Regions from separate parts of the Kosakonia sp. SMBL-WEM22 genome, predicted to be linked through region 1. Evidence: predicted binding sites of a transcription regulator. Region 1 holds the regulator's gene; the other holds the start of a gene.
The links. Region 1 encodes ArgR, which controls arginine synthesis, uptake and breakdown. Its sites were predicted from a motif close to ANTGAATAAAAATACANT; they were not measured.
Positions count from the first base shown of each region.

Region 2: the regulator ArgR is predicted to act here: its motif matches at 4,139-4,156, upstream of argA (amino-acid N-acetyltransferase).

Region 1 covers NZ_CP051488.1:4,440,719-4,447,117, forward strand. The annotation lists gene degQ (serine endoprotease DegQ) at 144-1,514, shown strand; gene degS (outer membrane-stress sensor serine endopeptidase DegS) at 1,606-2,673, shown strand; gene mdh (malate dehydrogenase) at 2,725-3,663, opposite strand; gene argR (transcriptional regulator ArgR) at 4,076-4,546, shown strand; gene yhcN (peroxide/acid stress response protein YhcN) at 4,925-5,188, shown strand; gene yhcN (peroxide/acid stress response protein YhcN) at 5,291-5,554, shown strand; gene HF650_RS21355 (S6 family peptidase) at 5,622-6,399, opposite strand, start outside.
Region 2 covers NZ_CP051488.1:4,022,156-4,028,554, reverse strand. The annotation lists gene recB (exodeoxyribonuclease V subunit beta) at 1-912, shown strand, start outside; gene recD (exodeoxyribonuclease V subunit alpha) at 909-2,747, shown strand; gene argA (amino-acid N-acetyltransferase) at 2,775-4,106, opposite strand; gene amiC (N-acetylmuramoyl-L-alanine amidase AmiC) at 4,331-5,584, shown strand; tRNA gene HF650_RS19390 (tRNA-Met) at 5,683-5,759, opposite strand; tRNA gene HF650_RS19385 (tRNA-Met) at 5,814-5,890, opposite strand; gene mltA (murein transglycosylase A) at 6,097-6,399, shown strand, end outside.

The sequences.
Region 1 (6,399 bases):
CGCGTCCCCCGCGCCCATCGCAACTTCCCCATTCCAGCTATTATTTAGTCATTCTTCGCATTGTTACCCGGTTGAAATTTCAATAACATCACTCTGTTTTGGGCATCTATCCTTCCACTTCAGGTTACTGAGAGCCAGCATCGATGAAGAAACAAACCCAGTTGTTGAGTGCAATCGCGTTAAGTGTCGGCTTATCTCTCTCGGCACCGTTGGCAACGGCGGCCATGCCGTCACAGGTACCTGGCCAGGGGGCGTTACCTAGTCTTGCGCCGGTGCTTGAGAAAGTGCTTCCCGCCGTGGTCAGCGTGCAGGTTGAAGGCACTGCGGTACAGAGCCAGAAGGTTCCGGAAGAGTTAAAGAAATTCTTCGGTGAAGGAGCGCCCGAGCAGCCGCAACAGCCGCAGCCGTTCGAGGGGCTGGGCTCCGGGGTAATTATTGATGCCGCGAAGGGCTACGTCCTGACCAATAATCACGTCATCAACCAGGCGCAAAAAATTAGCGTGCAGCTCAACGATGGTCGCGAATTCGACGCCAAACTAATCGGCGGCGACGACCAGAGCGACATCGCGCTGTTACAGCTGCAAAACCCCAGCAACCTGACGCAAATCGCCATTGCCGACTCCGATAAGCTGCGCGTCGGCGATTTTGTCGTCGCGGTTGGTAACCCGTTTGGCCTCGGGCAGACCGCAACGTCCGGGATTGTCTCGGCGCTCGGTCGTAGCGGCCTTAACCTCGAAGGGCTGGAGAACTTTATCCAGACCGATGCCTCGATTAACCGCGGTAACTCCGGCGGCGCGCTGCTCAATCTCAACGGCGAGCTGATCGGCATTAATACCGCCATTCTCGCGCCCGGCGGCGGCAGTGTTGGTATCGGCTTTGCTATCCCCAGCAATATGGCGCAAACACTCTCCCATCAGTTAATCCAGTTTGGTGAGATTAAGCGCGGCCTGCTCGGCATTAAAGGCATGGAGATGAGCGCGGACATCGCCAAAGCCTTTAACCTGAATGTGCAGCGCGGGGCATTTGTCAGCGAAGTGCTGCCCAACTCCGGCTCGGCGAAAGCGGGAATCAAATCCGGGGATGTGATTGTCAGCCTCAACGGTAAAGCCCTGAACAGCTTCGCGGAGTTGCGCTCGCGCATCGCCACCACAGAACCGGGCGCGAAAGTGAAGCTTGGGCTGCTGCGCGACGGTAAACCACTTGACGTTGAAGTGACGCTGGATAAGAGCACCTCCGCTTCCGCCAGCGCAGAGCTGATTTCGCCAGCGTTGCAGGGGGCAGAGTTGAGCGACGGGCAGTTGAAGGATGGCACCAAAGGCATCCGGGTTGGTGAAGTTGAGAAAGGCAGCTCCGCGGCACAGGCTGGCCTGCATAAAGATGATGTGATCATCGGCGTTAACCGTGCGCGCGTGCAGTCTATCGCCGAGATGCGCAAAGTGCTGGAGACCAGGCCGTCGGTGATGGCGCTGCACATTGTGCGGGGTAACGACAGTATCTATCTGCTGCTGCGTTAACCCTTTCCTCGTCCGGGCATCACCGCTGCGTGTGATGTCCGGATAACTCATGGTATGCTGCTGCGGTCCTTCTTTTAACGACTATCCCATCATGTATGTGAAGCTTTTACGTTCGATTGCAATCGGTATTGTCGTCGGTGGCCTGATCATCGCCGCCATGCCGTCGCTACGTCAGAATAACCCGCTCGCGACGCATCCGTTAGACAGCGCCGATGAGACACCTGCGTCCTATAATTCGGCCGTGCGCCGCGCCGCGCCCGCAGTGGTCAACGTCTATAACCGTAGCCTGAACAGCTCCACGCACGATCGCCTTGAAATCCGCACCCTCGGCTCCGGCGTTATCATGGATCAGCGCGGCTATATCATCACTAACAAGCATGTGATCAACGATGCGGATCAGATTATCGTCGCCCTGCAGGATGGACGCGTCTTTGAAGCCCTGCTGGTCGGCTCAGATAGCCTGACGGATCTGGCGGTGCTGAAAGTGAACGCTAACTCCGGGCTGCCAGTGATCCCAATTAATGCCAGGCGCACGCCGCATATTGGCGATGTGGTGCTGGCGATAGGCAACCCCTACAACCTCGGGCAGACCATCACACAGGGGATCATCAGCGCCACCGGGCGTATCGGCCTCAACCCCAGCGGGCGGCAAAATTTCCTGCAGACCGATGCCTCTATTAACCACGGCAACTCTGGCGGCGCGCTGGTTAACTCGCTCGGCGAGTTAATGGGCATCAATACCCTGTCGTTTGATAAGAGCAACGATGGGGAGACGCCGGAGGGGATTGGTTTCGCCATTCCGTTCCAGCTGGCGACCAAAATTATGGATAAGCTTATCCGCGACGGGCGAGTGATCCGCGGCTATATCGGTATCGGCGGACGCGAGATTGCCCCACTGCACGCCCAGGGCACCGGTATCGATCCGATTCAGGGCATTGTGGTTAATGAAGTGTCGCCAGACGGCCCGGCCGCGCGCGCAGGTATTCAGGTCAATGACGTGATCACCTCCGTGAACGGCAAACCGGCGGTATCGGCGCTGGAGACCATGGACCAGGTGGCGGAGATCCGCCCGGGTTCAGAGATCCCGGTTGAAGTGATGCGTGACGATAAAAAGCTGACGCTGCACGTCACCATTCAGGAGTACCCGGCCACCAACTGACGGCCATAAAAAAACCGGAGCGCAGGCTCCGGTTTCTCATCTCAGCCGCGATTAGCGGTTAACGAAATCGACACCGAGATCGATATCTTTTTTCAGCGTATCCAGCATACCTTCCAGCGACTGCTGTTCAAACGCGCTGAGCTGGCCAATCGCCTTGCGCTCTTCTACGCCGTTTTTACCCAGCAGCAGCGGCTGCGAGAAGAAACGTGCATATTCGCCATCGCCTTCAACGTAGGCGCACTCAACGATACCGCTCTCGCCCTGCAAGGCGCGCACCAGCGACAGACCAAAACGTGCAGCCGCCTGGCCCATGGAGAGGGTTGCTGAACCGCCACCCGCCTTCGCTTCCACCACTTCGGTGCCCGCGTTCTGGATACGCTTGGTCAGGTCGGCCACTTCCTGCTCGCTGAAGGTAACGCCCGGGATCTGCGACAGCAGCGGCAGGATGGTCACACCAGAGTGCCCGCCAATCACCGGTACTTCGATCTCGGCAGGTTTCTTACCTTTCAGCTCAGCAACGAACGTGTTGGAGCGAATAATGTCCAGCGTGGTCACGCCAAACAGTTTGTTCTTGTCATAGACACCCGCTTTTTTCAGCACTTCAGCCGCAATCGCGACGGTGGTGTTGACCGGGTTAGTAATGATACCGATACAGGCTTTCGGCGCGGTTTTCGCTACCTGCGCCACCAGGTTTTTCACGATACCGGCGTTGACGTTAAACAGGTCGGAGCGATCCATACCGGGTTTACGCGCAACCCCTGCTGAGATCAGCACTACGTCAGCACCTTCCAGCGCAGGCGTCGCATCTTCACCGGAGAAGCCTTTGATGTTTACATCGGTCGGGATATGACTGAGGTCTACAGCGACACCGGGAGTGACAGGTGCGATGTCGTAGAGGGAGAGTTCTGAACCTGAAGGCAGTTGTGTTTTCAGTAGTAGGGCAAGCGCCTGGCCGATACCGCCGGCCGCGCCGAGGACTGCGACTTTCATCCTAAACTCCTTATTATGGTTAGCTAAATATATTGTTACTCCGCTGCGGCGACCTTAATTCACCCTGCTAATTATGACAACAAGTGCGCCAAAATAACGCGGCACAGCCCACTGTAGCGATTTTATAAAAGGGTTAAATATGACCGTCAGATCGGCAAGCTAAGTAACTAACTTAACGAGTTTATAATATAGCTGTAGAATTCACCAAAATAACATCATATTTATAACATTTAATTTACTTTTTACTCTTATTTGCGACGTAAGCCACATGCTGATGTCCTTAACGAAAGAATTTGCTAAACTTCGCGCCCTTCCCCATAACTTTTCAGCATATTTATCTGCAGAATGTTTGCATAAAAATTCATTAATATGCATAATAATGTTGTTTTCACGGCCATATTACGGGTGACTTATGCGAAGCTCGGCTAAACAAGAAGAATTAGTGAAGGCGTTTAAAGCGCTTTTAAAAGAAGAGAAATTCAGTTCCCAGGGTGAAATTGTTCAGGCCTTACAAGAAGAGGGCTTCGACAATATCAACCAGTCCAAAGTCTCACGCATGCTGACCAAGTTCGGCGCGGTACGTACGCGTAACGCGAAAATGGAGATGGTCTACTGCCTGCCGATTGAGATGGGCGTACCAACGACCTCCAGCCCACTGAAGAATCTGGTACTGGATATCGACTACAACGACGCGGTGGTAGTCATCCACACCAGCCCTGGCGCTGCACAGTTGATCGCACGCCTGCTCGACTCGCTGGGTAAAGCGGAAGGGATCCTCGGCACCATCGCTGGTGACGATACTATCTTCACCACGCCAGCCCGCGGCTTTACCGTTAAAGATCTCTACGAAGCGATCCTCGTTCTCTTCGAACAAGAGCTTTAACCGCGCATTCCCCTCGGTCCCCGCTGAGGGGGAATGTTCGGCATTTTTCCCCTTCCAGGCGACTTTCCACCTCATTTCATTTAACAAATAGTGCGATTTTTCGTTTCCTTCCCCTACTACAGCTGATAGCACCGCACAAAAAATCAAAGCAACCTATCCCGCTGATTTTATTAATCCTCGTTAACTAATTCTTCGCCATAAGCTAAATTTTTATGCTACTTGGTTATAAAAAAGGCCAAATGTTATACGCATTCGCCACAGTTATAATTAGCTTGGTATTAATTATTCGCGTTATTAGTGTATACTTGATTTCGTGATGGGGGTCACAAAACGAACCCCTTAAAAATTTAAAGAAAAGATTACGACGAGGTAAGCAGCATGAATATCAAATCATCTATCGCAACTATGGGTATCCTTTCAGCACTCTCATTTGGCGCCTTCGCCGCTGATATGATCAATGCAGACCAGGCGCAAGATCGTCAGTCTCTGGGTACCGTCTCCGTCGGCGCCATCGCCTCTTCACCAATGGACATGAACGCGCAGCTGAGCAAAAAAGCGGAACAGCAGGGTGCATCATCCTACCGCATCATTGAAGCGCACAGCGGTGACCGCTGGCACGCGACGGCTGAACTCTACAAATAAGTTGTACCCCTAACCCTATGAATTAATCGCTCAACGGCACCAGGCATAAGAAAAGATGTTTAACCCTTCTCGCCGTTGAGTCTCTCTTAAGGAGAAAACAGTATGAAACGCAATCTGATCATCGCATCTCTTGGCCTTGCTTCCCTGATCTCATTCGGCGCGAGCGCCGCAACTCTGGTAAACAGCGATCAGGCCAGCAACCTGCAACCCGTAGGTACCGTCTCTGTTTCACAGATCGCCGGTGTTCCGATGGATATCCGTCAGGAACTCTCCGCGAAAGCCGATCAGGCTGGCGCAAGCAGCTACCGCATTATTGAAGCCCGTACCGGTTCTCACACCCACGTGACGGCTGAACTGTACAAATAAACCCTCGTCGTCTGTCCGACGACTTGCCCCTGCCTCCCCTGGCAGGGGCTTTTTTTTATCTGCTTGCTTAGAAGGAGTAGTGCAGCTGCGCGTTGATAGCCTGCCCGGCATCAATGTTGCCAAACTTTGCGTGCGCAACATCAAGCTCAACGTGAAGGTTATCGCTCACCTGCCCATCAATGCTGGCATGGTAACGTAGACGCCCGTCACGTTCTGCTTTGACCCGAGTATCTCCTGTATCATCGTGAAGGATAATGTCGCCATCAGCCCATAGCTCTGTCTCATAATGCAGCCCCGCCCGCAGCGTAATCGCCCAATCACGATCGCAGAAGTGCGCCCCTGCAACGATCCCGGTACGCCCCACCCACGGGATTGCGCTCTTACGATGCAGAGCAAGAGAGAGGCCGCGATCGCGCCAGTGGAAAGTGGTGTCGGAGAGTTTGCCCAGCGCAACTTGCGCCTGCGGTTCAATATAAGCATGCGGAGTGAGCGAGTAGTGATAGCCCGTTTCAACGCCGCCTAACCAGCTGTTCATGCTGTAATCCCGTGCGTTGAGTCCGCTAAACGCCAGCCGATCGTGATGGTATGAGTGAATATATTTCACGGCGGCATCAAGATATAAACCAGACTTACTTAGCAAAGTGGCATAGTAGCCTGCACCGAAATCGCGACTGCTCCCCTGCACGCTCTCCCCACTCAACTGATGGGTGGCGTAGCTCATATAGACACCAGAAAAGAGATCGGCTGCGGGATAGGCGCTTTTTTTATCAATACCCGACCAGGTAATTGCGTCGTGACCGGCTGCGTTTATTTTTCCCGCGCCGTTATTACGCTCCGTATATGCC
Region 2 (6,399 bases), 420 kb from region 1:
GAACTCCCACAGCCGCAGCCGCCTGCGCTCAGCGTACGCGAAGTGATGCGCCGGGTCGCCGATGACTGGCGGGTGACCAGTTACTCCGGCCTGCAACAGCGCGGGCATGGCCTTGCCCAGGATCTGCTCCCGCGTCTGGATATCGACGCCGCAGGCGAGCGCGAGGTGCAAACCCAGCCGATGCTGACGCCGCACGAGTTTCCGCGCGGCGCGGCACCGGGCACTTTCTTGCACAGCCTGTTTGAAGATCTCGACTTTACCCATCCTGTCTCGCCGGAGTGGGTGGCGGAAAAGCTGCTGGTGGCAGGGTATGAGGAGCACTGGCAGCCGGTGCTGAGCAGCTGGCTGGAGACGGTGCTGCACGCGCCGCTCACCGCAGCCGGCGTCTCTCTTAGCCAACTGACGGCCAACGATAAACAGGTCGAGATGGAGTTTTACCTGCCCATCAGCGCCACGCTGAGCGCCGAGGCGCTCGACGGGCTGATTCGCCGCTACGATCCGCTGTCGGCTGGCTGTGCGCCGCTCGATTTCCGCGACGTGCGGGGGATGCTGAAGGGCTTTATCGACCTGGTGTTTCGCCATCAGGGGCGCTACTACCTGCTCGATTACAAATCCAACTGGCTGGGCGACAACGCGCAGGCCTATACGCAAGAGGCGATGGCGGTAGCCATGCAGTCCCATCGCTACGATCTGCAGTACCAGCTCTATACCCTGGCGCTGCACCGCTATTTACGCCACCGCATCGGCGATTACGACTATGAGCGCCATTTCGGCGGTGTGATCTACCTCTTTTTACGCGGCGTGGAGGCGCAGCAACCGGAGCAGGGGATTTTCACCACCCGCCCGGATGCCGCCCTGATCGCCCGCATGGATACCCTGTTTGCAGGTGAAGTACCGGAGATGACGCCATGAATGTGCAGGCTTTACTGCAAGAAGCGATGGAGCAGAAGCTGCTGCGTCCGCTGGACGTGCAGTTTGCCCTGACGGTGGCTGGCACTGAAGAGCCCGCTTTGCTGCTGGCCGCGGCGCTGCTTAGCCGCGATGCGGGAGAGGGGCATGTCTGTTTGCCGCTCTCACGCCTGACCCCCGATGTGTTCGGCAATGATTCGCCCCTCGTGCGCCAGCTGTTTGAGATGGCCGGCCCGCCCGACGACTGGCAGGCGCTGCTGCTTGCCTCACCGGCGGTGGGCGACGGCAGCGGCGCAACGCCGATTATTCTGCACGATGCGCGCCTCTACCTGAACCGTATGTGGTGGAACGAGCGGCGCGTTGCGGAGTTCTTTGCAGCCCAGGATGCCGTTGATGAGGCGGATGAAGCCCGGCTTTCAGAGGCGTTGGCCTCACTCTTTCCGGAAAACTATGAAGCGGATGTGAACTGGCAAAAAGTGGCCGCCGCCGTGGCGCTCACCCGACGAATTTCAGTGATCTCCGGCGGGCCGGGAACCGGTAAAACCACCACCGTGGCGAAGCTGCTGGCGGCGCTGGTACAAACGCTCGATGGCAGCCGCTGCCGTATCTGCCTGGCTGCGCCCACCGGTAAAGCCGCCGCGCGGTTAACCGAATCCCTCGGCAACGCGCTGCGCCAGTTGCCGCTTGATGAAGCGCAAAAAGCGCTGCTGCCGGATGAGGCCAGTACGCTGCACAGGCTGCTCGGCGCACAGCCGGGAAGCCAGCGTATGCGCCATCACGCGCTCAACCCGCTGCATCTGGACGTGCTGGTAGTGGATGAAGCGTCGATGATTGACCTGCCGATGATGTCGCGGCTGATTGACGCTCTGCCGCCGAGAGCGCGGGTGATCTTCCTCGGCGATCGCGATCAGTTGGCCTCCGTGGAAGCCGGCGCTGTGCTGGGAGATATCTGCGCCTGGGTGAATGCAGGTTACAGCGCGACGCGTGCGGCGCAGCTCTCGCGGCTAACCGGCGCGGAAGTGCCGGCAGGTGAAGGCGAGGCGGCCACCGCGCTGCGCGATAGCCTCTGCCTGCTGCAAAAAAGTTACCGCTTTGGCAGCCACTCTGGCATCGGTCAGTTGGCCGCTGCGGTTAACCGCGGTGATAAGCGCGCCACGCAGGCGGTCTTCAGCCAGGGCTTTGAGGATATTGAGCGTAAACCGCTCAACAGCGCCGAGGCCTATCAGGAGATGATTGACGACGCGCTGGCGGGCTATAGGCACTATCTTTCGCTGGTGCAGGGCCACGCCGAACCGGAAGCGATTATCGCCGCCTTCGGCGAATACCAGCTGCTCTGCGCGCTGCGCGAAGGGCCGTTTGGCGTCAGTGGGCTGAATGAGCGGCTTGAGCTGGCGCTGGTGCGTCAGCGTAAAATTACCCGCCAGCCCTTCTCGCGCTGGTACCACGGCAGGCCGGTGATGATTTCGCGCAACGACTCCGCGCTGGGGCTGTTTAATGGTGATATCGGCATTGCGCTGGATCAGGGGCAGGGGATGCGCGTCTGGTTCCCGCTGCCGGGCGGGAAGATCAAGTCGGTGCAGCCGAGCCGTTTGCCGGAGCATGAAACCGCCTGGGCGATGACGGTACATAAATCGCAGGGCTCGGAGTTCGATCACGCCGCGCTGATCCTGCCTGCGCAAAACGTGCCGGTGGTGACACGCGAGCTGGTCTACACCGCGATTACTCGCGCACGTAAACGGCTCTCGCTCTATGCCGATGAGCGCGTGCTCGGCCAGGCGATTGCCACCCGCACCGAGCGGCGCAGCGGCCTTGAAGCACTCTTCAGCGCCCTGAAATAGAACGCCCCGCACTGGGCGGGGCGTGAATCAGGTCAGATCGGCCATCAGCACTTTTGAGCGCCGCTGGTAGTTGTACATCTGCTTTTTGGTTTCAGGCAGCGAGTCAATATCCACCGGCGTAAAGCCGCGCTCCTGGAACCAGTGAATGCTGCGGGTGGTGAGCACAAAGAGCTTGCTGAGCCCCATCTGCCGCGCCTGCAGCGCAATGCGCTCCAGCAGCGCTTCGCCGCGTGACGAGCTGCGATAATCAGGATGCACGGCCACGCAGGCCATCTCGCCAATCTTCTCTTCCGGGAAGGGGTAGAGCGCCGCGCAGGCGATGGTGAGATTGTCGCGCTCAATGATCGTGAACTTATCGATCTCCATCTCCAGCTGCTCGCGGGAGCGGCGCACAAGGATGCCCTGCTGTTCGAGCGGGCGAATCAGTTCCAGAATGCCGCCGATGTCGTTAATGGTGGCGCGGCGGATCTGCTCGGCGCTCTCCATCACAATCTGCGTACCAATACCGTCGCGGGAGAAGAGCTCCTGCAACAGCGAGCCATCTTCCTGATAGCTGATTAAGTGGCTGCGACGTACGCCGCTGCGGCACGCTTTTACCGCGCCGCGCAGGAAGCGCACGGTGCCGGAGTGGTAGTCGCCGCGCTGCTCCAGCTCTTCGACACGCGCCTGCGCGTCGTTAGGAAACAGCTCGGAGACAATTTCGCCTTCATCATTCATGACACCCTGAGACGAGCAAAAGCCAATCATCTTCTCCGCTTTTAGCTTGATCGCCAGCTGGGTGGCAATCTCCTCAGAGGTGAGGTTGAAGCTCTCACCGGTCACGGAGACCGCAACCGGCCCCATCAGCACAATCGCGCCGCTATCCAGCTGGCGGTGGATCGCCTCTTCATCAATACGGCGAATACGCCCGCTGTGGCAGTAGTCGACACCGTCATCAACGCCCAGCGGCTGGGAAATAATAAAGTTACCGCTGACCACGTTAATGTGCGCACCCTGTAGCGGCGTATTGTTGAGGCTCATCGACAGCCGCGCGGTGATATCCAGCTGCAAAAGCCCTGCGGCCTGTTTCACCAGTTCAAGGGTTTTGGCGTCGGTAACGCGGGTGTGTTTGTGGTAGATCGGTTCGTGGTGGTGTTCAGCAAGGTTGGCGTCGATTTGCGGGCGCGCGCCATAGACCACCACCAGCCTGATCCCGAGGCTATGCAGCAGGCCGATGTCGTTGACAATGCTGGAGAAGTTTTCATGCTCAATGGCTTCACCCCCGAGCATAATGACGAATGTCTTTCCCCGATGGGCGTTGATATAGGGAACGGAATGGCGAAATCCCTGCACCAGTTCGGTTCTGCGCTCTTTGACCACGGCCTGTCCTCACTGCATGATTATTCGTAAAAAATGTATTTTTATTCTTTTATTGTCTTCGCTGCAAGCACAAATTTTCTTAAGTCAGGATTCCCCCGTCTCTGTGAAGCATAACGCCAGACATATGTTTACCCTTTAAAAGATGACAGTTTATGCATCATTCGCTAAAGTTTTCCGTCAATTCTGACGTTAAGCATTATTTAAACAAATTGCTCGGGAGAAGCATGTCGGGAAGTCATTCAGCGCTGAGCCGCCGCAAATTATTACAGGGTGCGGGGGCGATGTGGTTATTAAGCGTGAGCCAGGTTGGCCTGGCCGCCGTCAGTCAGGTGGTCGCCGTGCGTGTCTGGCCTGCGTCGAGCTATACCCGTGTGACGGTGGAATCGAACCGCGTGGTGAAGTACAAACAGTTCGCCTTGAGCAACCCCGACCGCCTGGTAGTGGATCTGCAGGGCGTCCATCTCAACTCCGTGCTGAAGGGCATGGGAACGCAGATCCGCAGCGACGATCCCTTTATCAAATCAGCCCGCGTGGGTCAGTTCGATCCGCAGACGGTGCGCATGGTGTTTGAACTTAAGCAGAATGTGAAACCGCAACTCTTTGCGCTGGCGCCGGTCGCAGGCTTCAAAGAGCGTCTGGTGATGGATCTCTATCCGGCGAATGCGCAAGATGTGCAGGATCCGCTGCTGGCGCTGCTTGAAGAGTACAACCAGGGCGATCTTGATAAGCAGGTGCCGCCCGCGCAGAGCGGCCCGCAGCCGGGCAAAGCCGGGCGCGACAGGCCGATTGTGATCATGCTCGATCCCGGCCATGGCGGGGAAGATCCGGGTGCGACAGGGAAATATAAAACCCGTGAGAAGGATGTGGTGCTGCAAATCGCCCGCCGTCTGCATGCGCTGATCGAGAAAGAGGGCAATATGAAGTCCTTTATGACCCGCAACGAGGATGTCTTTATTCCGCTGAAGGTGCGTGTGGCGAAAGCACAGAAGCAGCGCGCCGACCTCTTTGTCTCGATTCACGCCGATGCCTTTAGCAGCCGCCAGCCGCATGGTTCGTCTGTCTTCGCGCTCTCAACCAAAGGGGCGACCAGTACAGCGGCGAAATATCTGGCGGATACGCAGAACGCGGCGGACTTGATTGGTGGCGTGAGCAAAAGCGGTGACCGCTATCTCGATCACACTATGTTCGATATGGTGCAGTCGCTGACCATTAACGACAGCCTGAAATTTGGCAAAGCGGTGCTTAATAAGCTGGGGCGCGTCAATAACCTGCACAAGAACAGCGTGGAGCAGGCGGGCTTTGCGGTGCTGAAAGCGCCGGATATCCCGTCGATTCTGGTTGAGACGGCGTTTATCAGTAATGTGGAAGAGGAGCGTAAGCTCAAGACCGCAAAATTCCAGCAGGAAGTCGCAGAGTCGATTCTGGCAGGGATTAAAGCCTACTTCGCGGATGGCGCGACGCTGGCGAGAAGGGGATAACAGAATGGCGCCGAAGGGCGCCATTTTTTTCTCTTGTTTGCTGCGCGCTTTTACAAACGCCAGAAACAAAAAAACACCCGTTAAGGTGTTTATTGTGTTGGTTGCGGGGGCCGGATTTGAACCGACGACCTTCGGGTTATGAGCCCGACGAGCTACCAGGCTGCTCCACCCCGCGTCCGTCTGTTTACACTTCCATCATGTAAACTTTTTCTTTCTTCCACATTTTAATTGGTTGCGGGAGCCGGATTTGAACCGACGACCTTCGGGTTATGAGCCCGACGAGCTACCAGGCTGCTCCATCCCGCGTCCGTGGAAGCGCACTATACGCCGCAGACGATTTGATGCAACCTTTTTTTTGCCACATTTGTCGATTTAAGGACTTTATGTTTAAAAACAACACAATGTGATTAAGATTTAAACAAAACTGGCGTTGGAATGGTCGTGTGCATTTCATTAGCCACAGCGGTTTGTTATCTTCATCCGGCTTGGGGTTAACCAAAAGATGAGAAACAATGAAAGCACGTTGGGCTAAGTTCGTACTCACAGGCGCGATGGTGGCACTCCTCGCGTCCTGCTCTTCTAAACCGACCGATCGCGGTCAGCAGTATAAAGATGGAAAATTCTCTCAGCCTTTTTCCCTCGTTAATCAGCCTGACGCCGTGGGCGCACCGATTAATGCCGGAGACTTCTCCGAGCAGGTGAGCCAGATCAGAAGCTCTGCGCCGCGCCTGTATGGCAACCAGAGCAGCGTTTATAACGCCATTGAAGCCTGGCTGCGCGCCGGGGGCGATACGCGCTCGCTGCGCCAGTACGGC